2 regions of the Weizmannia sp. FSL W8-1119 genome follow, and region 2 is predicted to be linked to the other one. Evidence: a T-box and tRNA genes for the amino acid it is inferred to sense, from the RefSeq annotation. Region 2 holds a T-box; the other holds one or more tRNA genes.
The links. The T-box of region 2 lies ahead of trpS (tryptophan--tRNA ligase). A T-box ahead of a tRNA ligase gene usually reads a tRNA of that ligase, here a tRNA-Trp.
Positions count from the first base shown of each region.

Region 1: it encodes a tRNA-Trp, which carries the amino acid that the T-box ahead of trpS (tryptophan--tRNA ligase) is inferred to sense. The anticodon was not compared.

Region 1 is NZ_JBBOZL010000001.1:2,355,392-2,363,769, reverse strand. It holds rRNA gene NSQ19_RS11760 (23S ribosomal RNA) at 1-2,716, shown strand, start outside; rRNA gene rrf (5S ribosomal RNA) at 3,285-3,400, shown strand; tRNA gene NSQ19_RS11750 (tRNA-Asn) at 3,408-3,482, shown strand; tRNA gene NSQ19_RS11745 (tRNA-Ser) at 3,487-3,576, shown strand; tRNA gene NSQ19_RS11740 (tRNA-Glu) at 3,590-3,664, shown strand; tRNA gene NSQ19_RS11735 (tRNA-Val) at 3,676-3,751, shown strand; tRNA gene NSQ19_RS11730 (tRNA-Met) at 3,761-3,834, shown strand; tRNA gene NSQ19_RS11725 (tRNA-Asp) at 3,847-3,922, shown strand; tRNA gene NSQ19_RS11720 (tRNA-Phe) at 3,943-4,018, shown strand; tRNA gene NSQ19_RS11715 (tRNA-Thr) at 4,022-4,097, shown strand; tRNA gene NSQ19_RS11710 (tRNA-Tyr) at 4,106-4,187, shown strand; tRNA gene NSQ19_RS11705 (tRNA-Trp) at 4,195-4,268, shown strand; tRNA gene NSQ19_RS11700 (tRNA-His) at 4,277-4,352, shown strand; tRNA gene NSQ19_RS11695 (tRNA-Gln) at 4,361-4,432, shown strand; tRNA gene NSQ19_RS11690 (tRNA-Gly) at 4,436-4,510, shown strand; tRNA gene NSQ19_RS11685 (tRNA-Cys) at 4,516-4,589, shown strand; tRNA gene NSQ19_RS11680 (tRNA-Leu) at 4,599-4,680, shown strand; gene NSQ19_RS11675 (DUF421 domain-containing protein) at 4,923-5,387, opposite strand; gene NSQ19_RS11670 (LLM class flavin-dependent oxidoreductase) at 5,564-6,583, shown strand; tRNA gene NSQ19_RS11665 (tRNA-Leu) at 6,701-6,782, shown strand; gene NSQ19_RS11660 (zinc-dependent alcohol dehydrogenase family protein) at 7,174-8,301, shown strand.
Region 2 is NZ_JBBOZL010000001.1:884,733-893,110, reverse strand. It holds gene NSQ19_RS04150 (peptide ABC transporter substrate-binding protein) at 1-422, opposite strand, end outside; gene NSQ19_RS04145 (DUF3899 domain-containing protein) at 913-1,167, shown strand; T-box leader at 1,269-1,509, shown strand; gene trpS (tryptophan--tRNA ligase) at 1,571-2,563, shown strand; gene NSQ19_RS04135 (YjbA family protein) at 2,600-3,352, opposite strand; gene opp4A (oligopeptide ABC transporter substrate-binding protein) at 3,764-5,542, opposite strand; gene NSQ19_RS04125 (ABC transporter permease) at 5,561-6,469, opposite strand; gene opp4B (oligopeptide ABC transporter permease) at 6,483-7,451, opposite strand; gene NSQ19_RS04115 (ABC transporter ATP-binding protein) at 7,467-8,378, opposite strand, start outside.

The DNA of each region.
Region 1 (8,378 bases), 1.5 Mb from region 2:
GAAGAGAAAGCAATTGCGATTTCCCAAGTAGCGGCGAGCGAACAGGAAACAGCCCAAACCGGAAGGCTTGCCTTCCGGGGTTGTAGGACACTCATATGGGAGTTACAAAAGAACGGGGTAAGTGAAGCGGCCTGGAAAGGCCTGCCGGAGAAGGTAAAAGCCCTGTAACTGAAACTTCGTTCTCTCCCGAGTGGATCCTGAGTACGGCGGGACACGAGGAATCCCGCCGGAATCCGGGAGGACCATCTCCCAAGGCTAAATACTCCCTAGTGACCGATAGTGAACCAGTACCGTGAGGGAAAGGTGAAAAGCACCCCGGGAGGGGAGTGAAAGAGATCCTGAAACCGTGTGCCTACAAGTAGTCAGAGCCCGTTAACGGGTGATGGCGTGCCTTTTGTAGAATGAACCGGCGAGTTACGGTCTCATGCAAGGTTAAGCTGAAGAAGCGGAGCCGCAGCGAAAGCGAGTCTGAACAGGGCGAAAGAGTATGAGGCCGCAGACCCGAAACCAGGTGATCTACCCATGTCCAGGGTGAAGGCAAGGTAACACTTGCTGGAGGCCCGAACCCACGCACGTTGAAAAGTGCGGGGATGAGGTGTGGGTAGCGGAGAAATTCCAATCGAACTTGGAGATAGCTGGTTCTCTCCGAAATAGCTTTAGGGCTAGCCTCAAGCGGAGAGTTTTGGAGGTAGAGCACTGTTTGGACGAGGGGCCCTCATCGGGTTACCGAATTCAGACAAACTCCGAATGCCAAAAACTTATGCTTGGGAGTCAGACTGTGAGTGATAAGATCCATGGTCGAAAGGGAAACAGCCCAGACCGCCAGCTAAGGTCCCAAAGTATACGTTAAGTGGAAAAGGATGTGGCGTTGCTTAGACAACCAGGATGTTGGCTTAGAAGCAGCCATCATTCAAAGAGTGCGTAATAGCTCACTGGTCGAGTGACGCTGCGCCGAAAATGTACCGGGGCTAAACGTATCACCGAAGCTGCGGATGGACACCGTTTGGTGTCCGTGGTAGGAGAGCGTTCTAAGGGCGTTGAAGCCGGACCGGAAGGACCGGTGGAGCGCTTAGAAGTGAGAATGCCGGTATGAGTAGCGAAAGAAGGGTGAGAATCCCTTCCACCGAATGCCTAAGGTTTCCTGAGGAAGGCTCGTCCGCTCAGGGTTAGTCGGGGCCTAAGCCGAGGCCGAAAGGCGTAGGCGATGGACAACAGGTTGATATTCCTGTACCGCCTCTTCACCGTTTGAACGATGGGGGGACGCAGGAGGATAGGGCAAGCGCGACACTGGTTGATCGCGTCCAAGCAGTTAGGCCGGTGCGGAGGCAAATCCTTCGCGCCAAGGCGGAGCTGTGATGGCGAGGGAAATTAAAGTACCGAAGTTCCTGATTCCACACTGCCAAGAAAAGCCTCTAGTGAGGTGAAAGGCGCCCGTACCGCAAACCGACACAGGTAGGCGAGGAGAGAATCCTAAGGTGAGCGAGAGAACTCTCGTTAAGGAACTCGGCAAAATGACCCCGTAACTTCGGGAGAAGGGGTGCTTTTTGGGGTGTATGCCCCGGGAAGCCGCAGTGAATAGGCCCAGGCGACTGTTTAGCAAAAACACAGGTCTCTGCGAAGCCGCAAGGCGAAGTATAGGGGCTGACACCTGCCCGGTGCTGGAAGGTTAAGGAGAGGGGTTAGCCGCAAGGCGAAGCTCTGAACTGAAGCCCCAGTAAACGGCGGCCGTAACTATAACGGTCCTAAGGTAGCGAAATTCCTTGTCAGGTAAGTTCTGACCCGCACGAAAGGTGTAACGATCTGGGCACTGTCTCAACGAGAGACTCGGTGAAATTATAGTACCTGTGAAGATGCAGGTTACCCGCGACAGGACGGAAAGACCCCATGGAGCTTTACTGCAGCCTGATATTGAATTTTGGTACAGCTTGTACAGGATAGGTAGGAGCCTTGGAAACCGGAGCGCCAGCTTCGGCGGAGGCATCGGTGGGATACTACCCTGGCTGTATTGAAATTCTAACCCGCACCCCTTACCGGGGTGGGAGACAGTGTCAGGCAGGCAGTTTGACTGGGGCGGTCGCCTCCTAAAAGGTAACGGAGGCGCCCAAAGGTTCCCTCAGAATGGTTGGAAATCATTCGCAGAGTGTAAAGGCATAAGGGAGCTTGACTGCGAGACTTACAAGTCGGGCAGGGACGAAAGTCGGGCTTAGTGATCCGGTGGTTCCGCATGGAAGGGCCATCGCTCAACGGATAAAAGCTACCCTGGGGATAACAGGCTGATCTCCCCCAAGAGTCCACATCGACGGGGAGGTTTGGCACCTCGATGTCGGCTCATCGCATCCTGGGGCTGTAGTCGGTCCCAAGGGTTGGGCTGTTCGCCCATTAAAGCGGTACGCGAGCTGGGTTCAGAACGTCGTGAGACAGTTCGGTCCCTATCCGTCGCGGGCGCAGGAAATTTGAGAGGAGCTGTCCTTAGTACGAGAGGACCGGGATGGACGCACCGCTGGTGTACCAGTTGTCTTGCCAAAGGCATCGCTGGGTAGCTATGTGCGGAAGGGATAAGTGCTGAAAGCATCTAAGCATGAAGCCCCCCTCAAGATGAGATTTCCCACAGTTTAACTGGTAAGATCCCTGAAAGATGATCAGGTTGATAGGTCCGGGGTGGAAGCGCGGCGACGCGTGCAGCTGACGGATACTAATCGATCGAGGACTTAACCAAATAGAAAAGTGAAGGGCGCTCGCTCATCGGCGTATGAACTTCAAGGCCCCCGCCTGAGATAAAGGAAACACGACGAGCCCTAAAGGCGAGTCGATGCCCGCTTATCGTAGGAAAGGGGGACGGGAAGTTCACTAGCCGATAGCGCCCGGAACTGGACAATAGAAAAGCGAAGGTGCCTTGTTTAGCCCCGACAAGCGAATGTTCTGACCGGCATGGAGCCGTCTTTTGGCTCCGTGACGGGCAGGTTATTCGACCTCGAGGGGCTAGGCACCGGAGCTAGACAATAGAAAAGCGGAAGCGCCTTGGTCATCGGCGTATGAACTTCAAGGCCCCCGCCTGAGATAAAGGAAACACGACGAGCCCTAAAGGCGAGTCGATGCCCGCTTATCGTAGGAAAGGGGGACGGGAAGTTCACTAGCCGATAGGCGCTGGAGCTGGACAATTCTCAAAGTTAGAAACCAAAGCTATTCTCCGTTTACAGTTTTTCTCCCATCCGGTTTTCAGGGAATCACATAATTCCTGTTGATAAGCAATGAAAAGTTTGTTATAATGATTTTTGTCATTGAGGTCCGGTGGCGATGGCGGAAAGGTCACACCCGAACACATCCCGAACTCGGAAGTTAAGCTTTCCAGCGCCGATGGTAGTTGGGGGTTTCCCCCTGCGAGAGTAGGACGCTGCCGGGCCCGATATTCCGCAGTAGCTCAGTGGTAGAGCAATCGGCTGTTAACCGATCGGTCGTAGGTTCGAATCCTACCTGCGGAGCCATAATGGAGAGCTGTCCGAGAGGCCGAAGGAGCACGATTGGAAATCGTGTAGGCGGCTAAAAGCTGTCTCAAGGGTTCGAATCCCTTGCTCTCCGTCATGATCCATATGGCCCGTTGGTCAAGCGGTTAAGACACCGCCCTTTCACGGCGGTAACACGGGTTCGAATCCCGTACGGGTCACCATTTACATATTTGGAGGATTAGCTCAGCTGGGAGAGCGTCTGCCTTACAAGCAGAGGGTCGGCGGTTCGATCCCGTCATCCTCCACCATTTTATCATCGCGGGGTGGAGCAGTCTGGTAGCTCGTCGGGCTCATAACCCGAAGGTCGCAGGTTCAAATCCTGCCCCCGCAATTTACATATAAAGGTCCCGTAGTGTAGCGGTTATCACGCCTGCCTGTCACGCAGGAGATCGCGGGTTCGATTCCCGTCGGGACCGCCATCTGTATTTTACATAATCGCGGCTCGGTAGCTCAGTCGGTAGAGCAAAGGACTGAAAATCCTTGTGTCGGCGGTTCGATTCCGTCCCGAGCCACCATTGGCCGGTCTAGCTCAATTGGTAGAGCAACTGACTTGTAATCAGTAGGTTGGGGGTTCAAGTCCTCTGGCCGGCACCACGCAATATGGAGGGGTAGCGAAGTGGCTAAACGCGGCGGACTGTAAATCCGCTCCCTCAGGGTTCGGCGGTTCGAATCCGTCCCCCTCCATTTTTAAAGGGGCATAGTTTAAAGGTAGAACAGAGGTCTCCAAAACCTCCAGTGTGGGTTCGATTCCTACTGCCCCTGCCATTATGATGGCGGTTGTGGCGAAGTGGTTAACGCACCGGATTGTGGCTCCGGCATTCGTGGGTTCGATTCCCACCATCCGCCCCATATTTGATTGGGCCATAGCCAAGCGGTAAGGCAACGGACTTTGACTCCGTCATGCGCTGGTTCGAATCCAGCTGGCCCAGTATGCGGAAGTAGTTCAGTGGTAGAACATCACCTTGCCAAGGTGGGGGTCGCGGGTTCGAATCCCGTCTTCCGCTCCATTGATGGCGGCATAGCCAAGAGGTAAGGCAGAGGTCTGCAAAACCTTTATCACCGGTTCGATTCCGGTTGCCGCCTCCATCATATTGTGCCGGTGTGGCGGAATTGGCAGACGCGCACGACTCAAAATCGTGTTCCTTCGGGAGTGTCGGTTCGACCCCGACCACCGGTATAACACAGTATTACATTGAAAGCTGATGCCAAACGGAACGCTTCTCAAGATAAAGAGAAGCGTTTTTTATTGCAATTATATTATTGAAGCCGAGGCCATTTAAGCAGCTGCTTGAAAGCGTACACTTGTGGGTATCTACAGTTTTTTAACTTGTACAAAAAGGGAATTGATCTAATAAGAAAGGTTTGGAAATACTATCTTAGATTTTCCTTTTATAATGAGTACAAGAGCTGGGCAGCCTACTATTTACTAGGGTTGTCTTTTCTTTTTTTCACCGTAACCGTCCCATCTTTTTCAAGATAGGCCTGGTCAATTTCATCAAGCGAAAATACGCCCTGCTTTCTCAATAACTCTGACAGTTGATTCATATCAATTTTATTTTTTTTTAGTACGACGTTGTTAATTTTTCCTTTATCGATAATCACCGTTTTATCCCCGATAAGGAATTTTTCCAGTTTGTCATAGCGGTAAATGAGGCTATCAAAAATGAGTTTAATGATGACCCAAACAGAAAGCATGGCGAGAATGTAGTACCATTTTACACTTGGGTCATAAAGGCCGTTGCCGACGATTTCAGACAGCATAATGCTCCAGATGAAGTCGATTGGCGTAAGGTTTGAAATACTTTTGGCACCGGTACATTTTAGACAAAAAATGAGCGCAAGAAAGCCCATGATCAATTTTAATAAATCTATACTGATTTGCATCGTTGAACCTTCTTTTTAGATGATTTTTTCTTTTGCATTTTCCCTTAAAATCAGTGTCATAAACGAACGTTCTAATCATGGGATACACCGGACAGGTTAGGCAAATCATTTTGTTTTGGGAATCTGTTATTTTACAATAGATCTATCTTCACGAGTAGAAGGAAAGGAAGCGGACAATGGGTAGTCAAAAAAAGTTAAATGATGTTGCATTTTCGGTTTTAGATTTGATCCCTGTTTTATCTGGAAAGACACCGGCAGATTCGTTTAAAAATAGCCTGAGCCTGGCACAGCATGTTGAAAATTGGGGCTACAAACGATACTGGCTCGCGGAACACCATAATATGGTTGGAGTAGCCAGCTCTGCAACGGCTGTTTTAGTCGGGTATATAGCGGCAGGGACGAAAACCATCCGTGTCGGGTCTGGCGGGGTGATGCTTCCAAATCATGCACCGCTTGTCGTGGCTGAGCAGTTTGGAACACTGGGTTCTATCTATCCAGGCAGAATAGATCTCGGCCTTGGCCGTGCGCCTGGTACGGACCAATTGACAGCTGCGGCGCTCAGAAGAAATTTAAAGGGCGGGGAAATGGATTTTCCGGATAATGTCCAAGAACTGATGAACTATTTTCTCTCGGATAAAGAACGCAGGACTTATGCACGGGCCGTCGTGGCAGAAGGGGTGGATGTTCCGGTTTGGCTTCTTGGATCAAGTACATACAGTGCCACACTTGCTGCGAGGCTCGGTCTGCCGTTTGCGTTTGCGAGCCATTTTGCACCAGCGCAATTGTTTGATGCTTTATACCTTTATCGGGAGAACTTCAAACCGTCCAAGTATTTGCAAAAGCCATATGTGATTGCGTGTGTGAATGGCGTAGCAGCTGACACAGATGCAGAAGCAGAAAGAATCGCAACAAGCCTGTACCAGTTTTTCCTCGGCGTTATCCGAGGCAAATCGCAGACGCTGCAGCCGCCTGTCGATAGCATGAACGGGATTTGGACCCCGTTTGAAAAAGAAGCGGCATTGCGTCAGCTTGAATATGCTTTTATCGGTTCAAAACAGACAATCAAAGAGAAAATGGAAGAATTTTTGGATGATACACAGGTCGATGAGTTGATGTTTGTATCGCATATTTACAACCATGAAGAGCGGCTGCGGTCTTATGAGATCCTAAGTGAACTGAAGGAAGGTCATGCCTGAAGAGGGAAGCTGTTTTGCTTCCCTTTTTCACAAAATGGTTATTGACATTTTTTACGATCTGGATATAATTATAAAAGTGACATAACAAACAGCTTTGTTTGCGGTTCATAGGATCATGCCGGTGTGGCGGAATTGGCAGACGCGCACGACTCAAAATCGTGTTCCTTCGGGAGTGTCGGTTCGACCCCGACCACCGGTATCAAAAGATCGCATTTCAGTTTTTCGGTGAAACGTTCCTTACAATACCGTAAGGAGCGTTTTTTCATTTTCCGGTAGAAGATACTCTCTTCAATCGTGTGAAGGGTAAAAGGAAAGGGATGAATTTCGGTTTGCGTTTACTAAAGGCTGTTTATTTGTTTTTTTCACGATTCAGCCGTAAAATAAAATAAAGAATTTGATAATAGTGAATGTATACACAAATCAGTACTCTTATCAAGGTTATGAAGTACGATACCCGCTAGTTCCGGGCGTTCCGGATTTGTTCAGCAATCCCAATTCGCCTTACACAAAGCATATAAGTGATATTCGTAGACTTTGAAAACCGTTCAAGTGCGCTGATACATAACGAATTTCAGAGGAGATGGGTGAGAGTGAAGATCAGAGCTGCTGTACTACGGGAATCAGGTGCTGCTATGCCATATGCAGCAAGCAAACCGATTAAAATTGAAACATTGGAGCTCGATGAACCGCAACAAGGGGAAGTGCTTGTTAAGATGAAGACGGCCAGTTTGTGCCACTCGGATTTATCTGTTATAAATGGCAGCAGACCCCGGCCTTTACCGATGGCTCTTGGGCATGAGGCTGCCGGTGAAGTGGTGAAAACCGGTGAAGGCGTGACGGATCTTGCACCGGGTGACCATGTTGTTTGTGTGTTTGTGCCAAGCTGTGGCGAATGCCTGCCGTGCAAGGAGGGACGCCCTGCATTATGCGAAACGGGTGCGGCTTCAAACGCGGCAGGCACTTTACCAGGGGGCGGCATCCGGCTGCATGCAAATGGTGAAGACATCAGGCACCATCTCGGCGTATCCGCTTTTTCAGAATATGCTGTTGTGTCCCGTCGTTCTTTGATTAAGATTGAAAAAGAGATTCCGTTTGAAAAGCTTGCCCTTTTTGGATGCGCTGTCATAACGGGAGTCGGGGCAGTCGTGAATACAGCCCGGATTAAGTTGGGTAGCACAGTTGCGGTTGTCGGTTTGGGCGGCGTCGGATTAAGCGCTTTAATCGGGGCTGTATCAGCAGGGGCGAGCCGTGTAGTAGCAGTAGATGTCAATGAAAATAAATTTGCGTTGGCAAAAAGGTTTGGGGCAACAGATGTATTTAATTCCAAAGATCCAGATGTTGTTGAGAAAATACGTGAAGCAACTGGCGGGGGACTGGATACTGTTTTTGAGACGGCAGGTGCAGTCCCGGCGATGGAAACGGCATATGGCATCACCAAGCGCGGTGGCACAACCGTTACGACAGGACTACCGGATCCAAAACATCATTTTTCTTTCCCTTATGTAACGCTGACGGCCGAGGAACGGACGCTAAAAGGTTCCTATATCGGTAGTTGTGTTCCGGAAAGGGATATTCCAAATTATATCCGGCTTTTTAAAAACGGCCGCTTGCCAGTGGATGAATTGGTAAGTGATGTCATTTCTTTGGATGAGATAAATGAGGGTTTCGACAAATTGGCCAAAGGGGACTCATCCAGAATCATGATTCGGTTCGACTAAAAGATGATTGCCAAAAAACGTGCCCCGTGCCGCTAATGTGGCCCCCATGTTAAGAACACATTAAAAGAAGAGTTCAA
Region 2 (8,378 bases):
TATTGTGAGCCTGTCTTCGGATTCACGGCCCTTTGCCAGGAGTAAACAAAGTCTTTTGCCGTAACCGGATCGCCGTTGGACCATTTCGCGTCTTCGCGGAGCTTAAACGTATACGTTTTGCCGTCTTTGCTGACTGTCGGTTCTGCTTTCGCAATCCCGAGCTTCAGCTCATCGTTTTTCCCAACGACATAAAGGCCTTCCATTGTATTACCGAAAACGGTAAAACTTGCGACATCCGTTGCAAGTGTCGGATCCCCTGTCGGAAGTTCAGCCGATTCATCCATATTCAGCACTTGCTTGGTTTTGGATGAGCCGCCGCTTGAGCCTGAACTGCTGTTTTTGCTTCCGCCGCCGCATGCGCCGAGGACGAGCGACAGAGCAAAAGCCAGCATCATAAACACATAAAATTTTGACTTCTTCATCAGCTAACCACCCTTTTTTTATTTTTCTGAAAAGCGAGCGACTTTTCGAATTTAATTATACTAACATTTCACGGGCTTGTACATATTTTTTTAATCTTTTTTAATTACGTAAAAAGGCTAATAAACCAAAAAGGTGTTGACATTTCAATATTGTAAACCCTTACAAAAGGTTGAAAAAATTTTAAATAAAACTATAATAACGAAAAAACTTTGGTAGGTTTTTTAACAACATTTTTTAATTTGGAAGCGCTGCCAACCGCTTAACTTCCGCGTTTCGTTGTATTTATAATTTTTAAATTAATTTTAATAAATTTAATTTAATTTTAATTTAGGTTTAGATTTTCCGCTATTTCATCTTTTCTTTTGTTCCTGTATAATGAATGAAAATCATTTTGTAGGTGAGCGTATGTTCAAAAAGCTTGTCTGTTGGTTGCTGGCCTCCCAGTTACTTGTTTTACTTTTTTCTTTTTTGGTGTATAAGCGAATCGATTTGCTTAGCTATATTAATACTTCGTTTACGATCGGGGCGCTTTTGATTCTTTTTGCCGCGTCGGTTTTAATGGCGCGGACCGGTTTTTTTGATGCGTTTATTTACGGGTTTCAAAGAATGTCTTCCAAATTTAACGAGGGGGACGTCCGCCCGCTGTCGAAGCTGGTTACCCTGCGTGTTTCCGTGCCTCTTCTTACCGGGGTCTTCATGATGGTACTGATGGCAATCGCCCTTTTTCTACAAAGTTCGTCCTGAAATGACGGACATATAAAGGCTGGGTCTTGCATACAAACGGGCACTCTGGCGGACAGCGGTTTTTGACATTTTTCCTTCTTTTCATTATAATGAAACTGTATATAGAAGCGATGAGAAAGAAGAGTACATCTGTTTATGGCATTTCAGAGAGTTTGTGGCTGGTGGGAACAAACATGCCTGCAGATGGAATGGGCTTTCGAGCTCCGGAGATGAACGGGCGGCTACCTCATTAGTTTCCGGCGTACGCCTTGCGTTAACCAGGCTCCAATTGGCATTGGAACTAAGCGGCCCATACCAGGGCACTTAGGGTGGCACCGCGGATTAATCCCATTCGTCCCTAATTTTGGATGAATGGGTTTTTTATTTTTCTGGAAAAATATCCATGCTTTAGGAGGAAGAAAAAATGAGGACGATTTTTTCAGCTATTCAGCCGAGTGGAACGATCCACATCGGGAACTATCTTGGGTCAATGAAGCAGTTTGTGGAATTGCAGAACAGCTTTAATTGCTATTTTTGCATTGCTGACGAGCACGCCATTACCGTCCCGCAAGACCGCCTTGAACTCCGCAAAAACATCAGGAGCCTTGCCGCTTTTTATCTGGCAGTCGGCATTGACCCGAACAAAGCGACGCTCTTTATCCAGTCGGAAGTGCCGGCGCACGCCCAGGCCGGATGGATGCTGCAATGCGTTGCCTATGTCGGCGAGTTGGAAAGAATGACGCAGTTTAAAGACAAATCTGCAGGGAAAGAAAGCGTATCGGCCGGGCTTCTCACATACCCGCCGCTCATGGCCGCTGATATTCTACTGTATAGCACGGATCTTGTGCCGGTCGGTGAGGACCAGAAACAGCATCTCGAGCTGACAAGGGATTTGGCGGAAAGGTTCAATAAACGTTACCTCGAAATTTTTACGCTGCCGGACATTAAGCTTTCCAATTCCGGAGCAAGGATTATGTCGCTGCAGGACCCGACGAAAAAAATGAGCAAATCCGATCCGAATAAAAAAGCATTTATCTCGCTGCTTGATGACCCGAAACTGGTCGACAAAAAGATTAAAAGCGCGGTTACAGACTCAGAAGGCGTGGTCAAATACGACAAAGAGCGGAAACCGGGCATTTCCAATTTGCTCGACATCTATTCCAACTTCAGCACCTTGACCATTGAAGAGCTGGAACGGAAATATGACGGCGTCGGCTATGGAGCGTTTAAAGCGGATCTCGTTGATGTAGTGAATGAAGGGCTTGCCCCGATTCAAAAACGGTATTATGAACTGATTGAATCGGAGGAACTGGACCGGATTTTAGATGAAGGCGCGGAAAAAGCCAGTATTGTAGCCGGAAATATGCTGAGGAAAATGGAAAATGCGATGGGATTGGGCAGAAAAAAACGCCATTAAGAAAAAAACGAGTTGCGGAGGTTTCGCAACTCGTTTTTACATCAGTTCGCTTTTTTCATTGTGTTCCAGTTCCCATAGCTTTTCAAAAAAGGGCTGCCCTTTGATCATGTTTTCGCACAACTGTTCATGCTTTTTGGACCAGCCTGTTTTTGTTTCTGCATAAAGCCGCTCCCATGCATCTTCAAATGGCATAAACTGGATGTGTTCATACTGCTCCGGACGCCATTCTGTATACCAGTACCGCACTTCCGCCGTATTTTTTGAGGAATAAAGCTGATCGAGCGCCATAAATAACAACTGCTTTAATTGCCGTTCCCTTCTTGTCAGCCCCTGCATGCATTCCGGCGACGGGGATAAAATATGATGTTCTTTCGGATGGCTGCGGTTTTCAAACGGATAGGACACCGGTTCATGCCCTTCAATCATTTCATAGACAAGTTGTTCCTGCCTCGGAATCAGCCTGCTTTTGCGGATCGGCAGCGTATAGCCGATCGTATCAACCGCCAAAATCCCTTTTCCGTCCGTCACGACAAAACAATATTCCAGCTGGATTCGTTCATGGTTTTTGCGCAAAACCGCCTTCTGGAAAACATCATTCAGCAAAGTTTGCGGCAGTTCAGCCAAATCATTTTCAATGTACTCGTATAAAAGCGTGTCCACAAATAAAAGCGGCACCTGGTCCAGCAGTTCGATCACATCGTCCCTCCGCCACTCATGGAACGGACAGACATTATAACTGTTTTCCTCCCCCTCGAACCAGTTGACCCATATATCGTGAAGATACAGCATGGATAACCCCCCGTATACTCTGTTTGTCATTCAGTATAGGCAGGGGGCAGTTAAATTATTCCTTCTTTTCCGGATTCCGCTGTGTAGAAAATGAAGATTGCGCTTCGCTCGTAAAAAGAAGAACCCCAATCCCACCGCGTCGAAAAGGAAGAAGGCCTGCTTTAAAAGACGCTTCGTTTTCCCACCCCCGGCGAGTCGGAAAGGATAAAGGCCCTGTTTTAAAAAGACGCCCTGCTCTCCCTCCCCCGGTGAGTCGGAAAGGATAAAGGCTCTGCTTTAAAAAGACGCTCTGCTCTCCCGATCCCGGCAAGCCGGAAAGGATAAAGGCTCTGCTTTAAAAAGACGCTCTGCTCTCCCGATCCCGGTAAGCCGGAAAGGAAAAGGCCCTGCCAAAGACAGGGCCTTTATGGATTATTCCTGGGTGTCCGCTTTTTCGGATGTGACACTCACCTTTTCCCAATCCGTATGTGGATATATAGCCAAGTTTTTCACGCGGTTGTTCACCGCATACAATTGATAACGGTAAAGGGTCGGAATGACTGCCGCTTCCTCATTCATATACTTCTGCCATTCATTGTAAACCTTTTTGCGGTATGCTGTGTCAAAAGCTTTCGGAGAATGCCCTTTTTCCAGCAATTCATCATTTTTCTTGCTGACAAAGCGGGTGTAGTTAAACATGACGTTCCGTCCGTACAAGCCATACGGATCCACATTTGTACCTGTTGCCCAGGCACCTGAATAGATATCCACTTTCGGGTCATCTTTTTTCACCATGTCATAGAAAGAGTTGAACTCAGCAAGGCGGCCGTTTACAAGCTTCACATTTAAGCCGACATCTTTCCAGCATTGCATATAGAATTTTGCCAGCGGCTCGGCTGTATCCCCGCCGCTCATGGAAAGGAAATTAATGACGAATTTTTTGCCGTTTGGATCTTCACGGTACCCGTCTTTGTCGACATCTTTATAACCGGCTTCATCAAGCAGTTTCTTTGCTTTTTTCGGATCATATTTGTACCCTTTCGCGGACTTGTCATGCCACTCCGGGAAAGATGGCGGAATTAAAGTGGTCGCCGGAAAACGCAACCCGTGGTAGATTTTCTCGCCGACAGACTTGTTATCGAGCGCATACGCCATCGCCTGGCGCAGTTTTTTATTTTGAAATTTCGGGTTATCCATGACGTTTTCCTGTTTCTTTGCATCCCAGTGGCCAAGCTTAAATCCGATATAGCTGTAAGCCAGATCGATCGTGCCGAGCAGCTGGAAGTTTTTCGCGCTTTTAGCGGATTCGTATTGGTCTACCGGGAAGGCAGCATAGTCAATCTCGCCTTTTTTCAAGGCTTCCAATACCACTTTCGGATTGACCACTTTGATGACGACACCTTTCAGTTTCGGTTTTCCTGCCCAGTAATGGTCGTTTCTGACAAGTTCAACAGACTCGCCCGGAACCACTTTTTTCACTTTAAACGGACCGAAGCCTAAAGGATGTAAACGGATTTTGTCCGACTGCGCCATTTTTGCGATTGGCACATCTTTTAAATAGTGTTTTGGAAGCGGTGTCGTCCAGACGCCCGTTTTTTCGGAAGGGTTGGCGCTCTTCCAGGTAATGGAAATTGTTTTATCATCGATCACTTTAACACCGGAAATGTTCTTGGCTTTTCCTTTATGGTATTCATCCATGCCGACGATGTTTTGAAACAGAGCATCGCCATAGCGCACGCCGGTATAGTCTTTATTGCCGATGACCAGGTATGCAAATTCGAGATCTTCCGCGGTTACCGGCTTTCCATCAGACCAGTTGACATTGTCTTTGATTTTAATCGTCATTGTTTTGTTGTCATTGGACAATTTGTACGTGGCGGCGCCGTCATTCGTAAATTCATAGTTTTTGTCTGTTTTTAACAGCGAATCTTCAAAAAATTGAATGACTTCAGCATCCGGTGCCCCTTCGTAGAAAGCAGAGTTGAATGTGCCTTCAATCGGCGTATCGGAAACGATGCCGTAATTCAGAACCCCGCCGTCAATGGCTTTTTTATTGTTTTTGACGGTAGTCGGAAACTTGCTTGCTAAATCTTCCGTCTTCACTGCCTTGTCTTCTTTGCTTCCGCTGCTCGATGAATTGTTGCAGGCTGACAGCACCAATACGAGCATCACCAGCAAACTGAATACGCTTGACCATTTTCTTTTCCTCATTGCTAAGCCCCCTCTTTTTTATCCTTGCCTTTGTCTTGCATCAGCTGCGCGTTTTAACGCCTGGCCGATAAAATTTATACACAGCATCATCACCAGAATCAGGAGCGATGCAGGTAACCAAATCCACCATTTATGCTGGAGCACATCCGGGTTTGTGGCGTAACTGACCAACGTCCCAAGGCTCGGTGTGCTTTCTGGCAACCCGAAGCCGAGATAGGTCAGGCTCGATTCAATGCCAATATTGCCTGCCAGATTAATCGTCAAGTTTACGATAATAATCGAGCTCAAATTCGGCAGGACCTGGAAAAGGATAATTTTCCAGTCCGGCGTGCCGAGCGTCTTGGAAGCACTGACATAGTCTAGTTCCCTTTCCGCCAGTGTCTTGGAGCGAATCAACCTCGCTTTTCCGACCCAAAGGAATGCACTCATAATGAGAATAAAAGAAAACACATTATATTTCGGCACGATTGTCACGAGGACAATGATCAGCATTAAAAACGGCAGGACAAGAATAAAGTCAATGATTCTCATGATGATATTGTCAATGACCCCGCCGAAGTAACCGGCAATTAATCCGACCGCAAGCCCGATCGCACCGGTAATCAATGTAATCGCAAGCCCGATTGTAAACGAATTTTTTGCGCCGATAATCAGTTGCCCGAGTATATCCCGGCCGCCGTAATCGGTGCCGAGCCAGTGTTCAGCTGAGGGCGGCGCGTAAATGGATAAAAGGTCAACCTTTACAATCTCATCTTCGTTTAATAACAGCGATATGCCGTAAACCGTAATCAGAATAAGCCCCAGCACGATCATGGAGATAACGGCCATTTTATCTTTGATCAGTTCCCGCCAGATAATCGAAAATCCAGACGGGCTTTTTTCTGTTCCGGCGGTTGCGGGCTGTTGTGTTGAAATGACTGCTTTCATCCTCTCACCCCCGTTACTCAATCCGGATACGCGGATCCACAGCGCTTAAAATAATGTCTGATAATAATGTGCCGAACAAAGTCGCCACGCCGGAAATCATCACGAGCGCCGTGACCACGCTGTAATCACGCTGCATAATGGATTGCAAAAACAGCTGCCCGATCCCCGGATAACCGAATATCGATTCCAAAATGACGGACCCGCCGATTAATCCGGTAATCTCATAACCGAAAAAAGTGGCAATCGGCAAAAGCGAGTTTCTCAAAATATGGCGCGTATACACTTTGGACTCAGGCACGCCTTTTGCCCGTGCTGTTTTTACAAAATCTTTGATTTTTGTATCGATGATTTCATTCCGCAAATACTGGATCGTGCCCACCGTTGCGAGCAGGGATCCGGATAAGGCCGGCAAAATCAGATGGTACAGTTTGCTCATGTAATATTCAAACGTGCCGTCACGGGCCTGGATGTTGACGCTGCCGCTTGTCGGAAACCATGACAGGACAAAACCGAACACAAACAGCATAATCAATGCAAAGATAAACAACGGGGTTGCATAACTGAGATAGTTATAACCGGTTATCAGCTTATCCGCCCATGAATCCGTCCATCTCCCGGCCACGATCCCAAGCGGAATGGCGATCAAATACGTCAGGATCAGAATCACCGCCGACAGCAAAATCGTGTTCCATAACCGCCCGGTAAGCAGTTCTGTTACAGGCTGCTGGTGGATGTAAGAGATGCCGAGATCGCCTTTGAAGAGATTTTTCACCCAGCGGGCGTACTGCACATAAACCGGATCATTCAGCCCCAACTTGTCCTTCATTTCATGGAGCGTATGGGCATCCATTTTCGGATTGCTCGACAGCTGGCCGGTCAGCGCATCGCCGGGCATGGCCTTTGCAAGCATGAAAATTAAAATACTCAAAATAATTAATTGAGGGATCATGATGAGAATTCTACGCAATATAAATTTAATCATAACTGTGTCCCCTCTTTACGGCAGTGCAACGGAATGGGTCGGCGAAACCGGCTTGAGATGGTACGGATTCCCTTCCTCGTCAAAATAATCCCTGAAAGCCTGCCGGAATTCATTGTTGATTTTTTCCCGATACTGTTTTTGTGCTGTTCTTTTTTCCGGATCTCCGTTTGGAATCGCGGACAGCAGCCGTTTTGTGTAGATATGTTGCGGATTCTCGTAAATTTCATCGCTCGTCCCTTCTTCCACAAAACGCCCCCGGTACATGATGCCGATCCGGTCGCACATATGACGGATAATGCCAAGGTCATGGCTGATAAACAGGTAGGTGAGCCCGAATTCTTTTTGGATGTCTTTCATAAAATTGAGCACCTGGGCCTGGACAGAAACATCAAGGGCGGAGACCGGCTCATCCGCAATAATCAGTTTCGGGTTCAATGTCAGCGCCCGGGCAATTCCGATCCGCTGGCGCTGCCCGCCTGAAAATTCATGCGGGTATTTAAACATGGAGTCCGGGCTCAGGCCGACTTTTTCCATGACTTCGCGGACTTTTTCCCGCTCTTGTTCGCGGGGCAGTTTCTCAAAATTGCGAATCGGTTCGGCAATAATATCCGCCACGCGCTTTTTCGGATTCAGGGAAGAATACGGATCCTGGAAGATCATTTGGATATCTTTCCGGTAATGTTGAAATTCCTTGCGGCTGAGCCGCGCCAAATCGGTGCCTTCAAACACAATTTTGCCCTCAGTTGCCCTGTTAAGCCCGACGATCGTCCTGCCCGTTGTCGTTTTGCCGCAGCCCGATTCCCCGACAAGCCCGTACGTTTCTCCAGGCTGCAGTTCGAAACTGATATCATGGACCGCTTTTACATGGTCGACCACCCGGCGGAAAAACCCGCCCCGTACCGGATAATAGACTTTCAGATTTTTAAC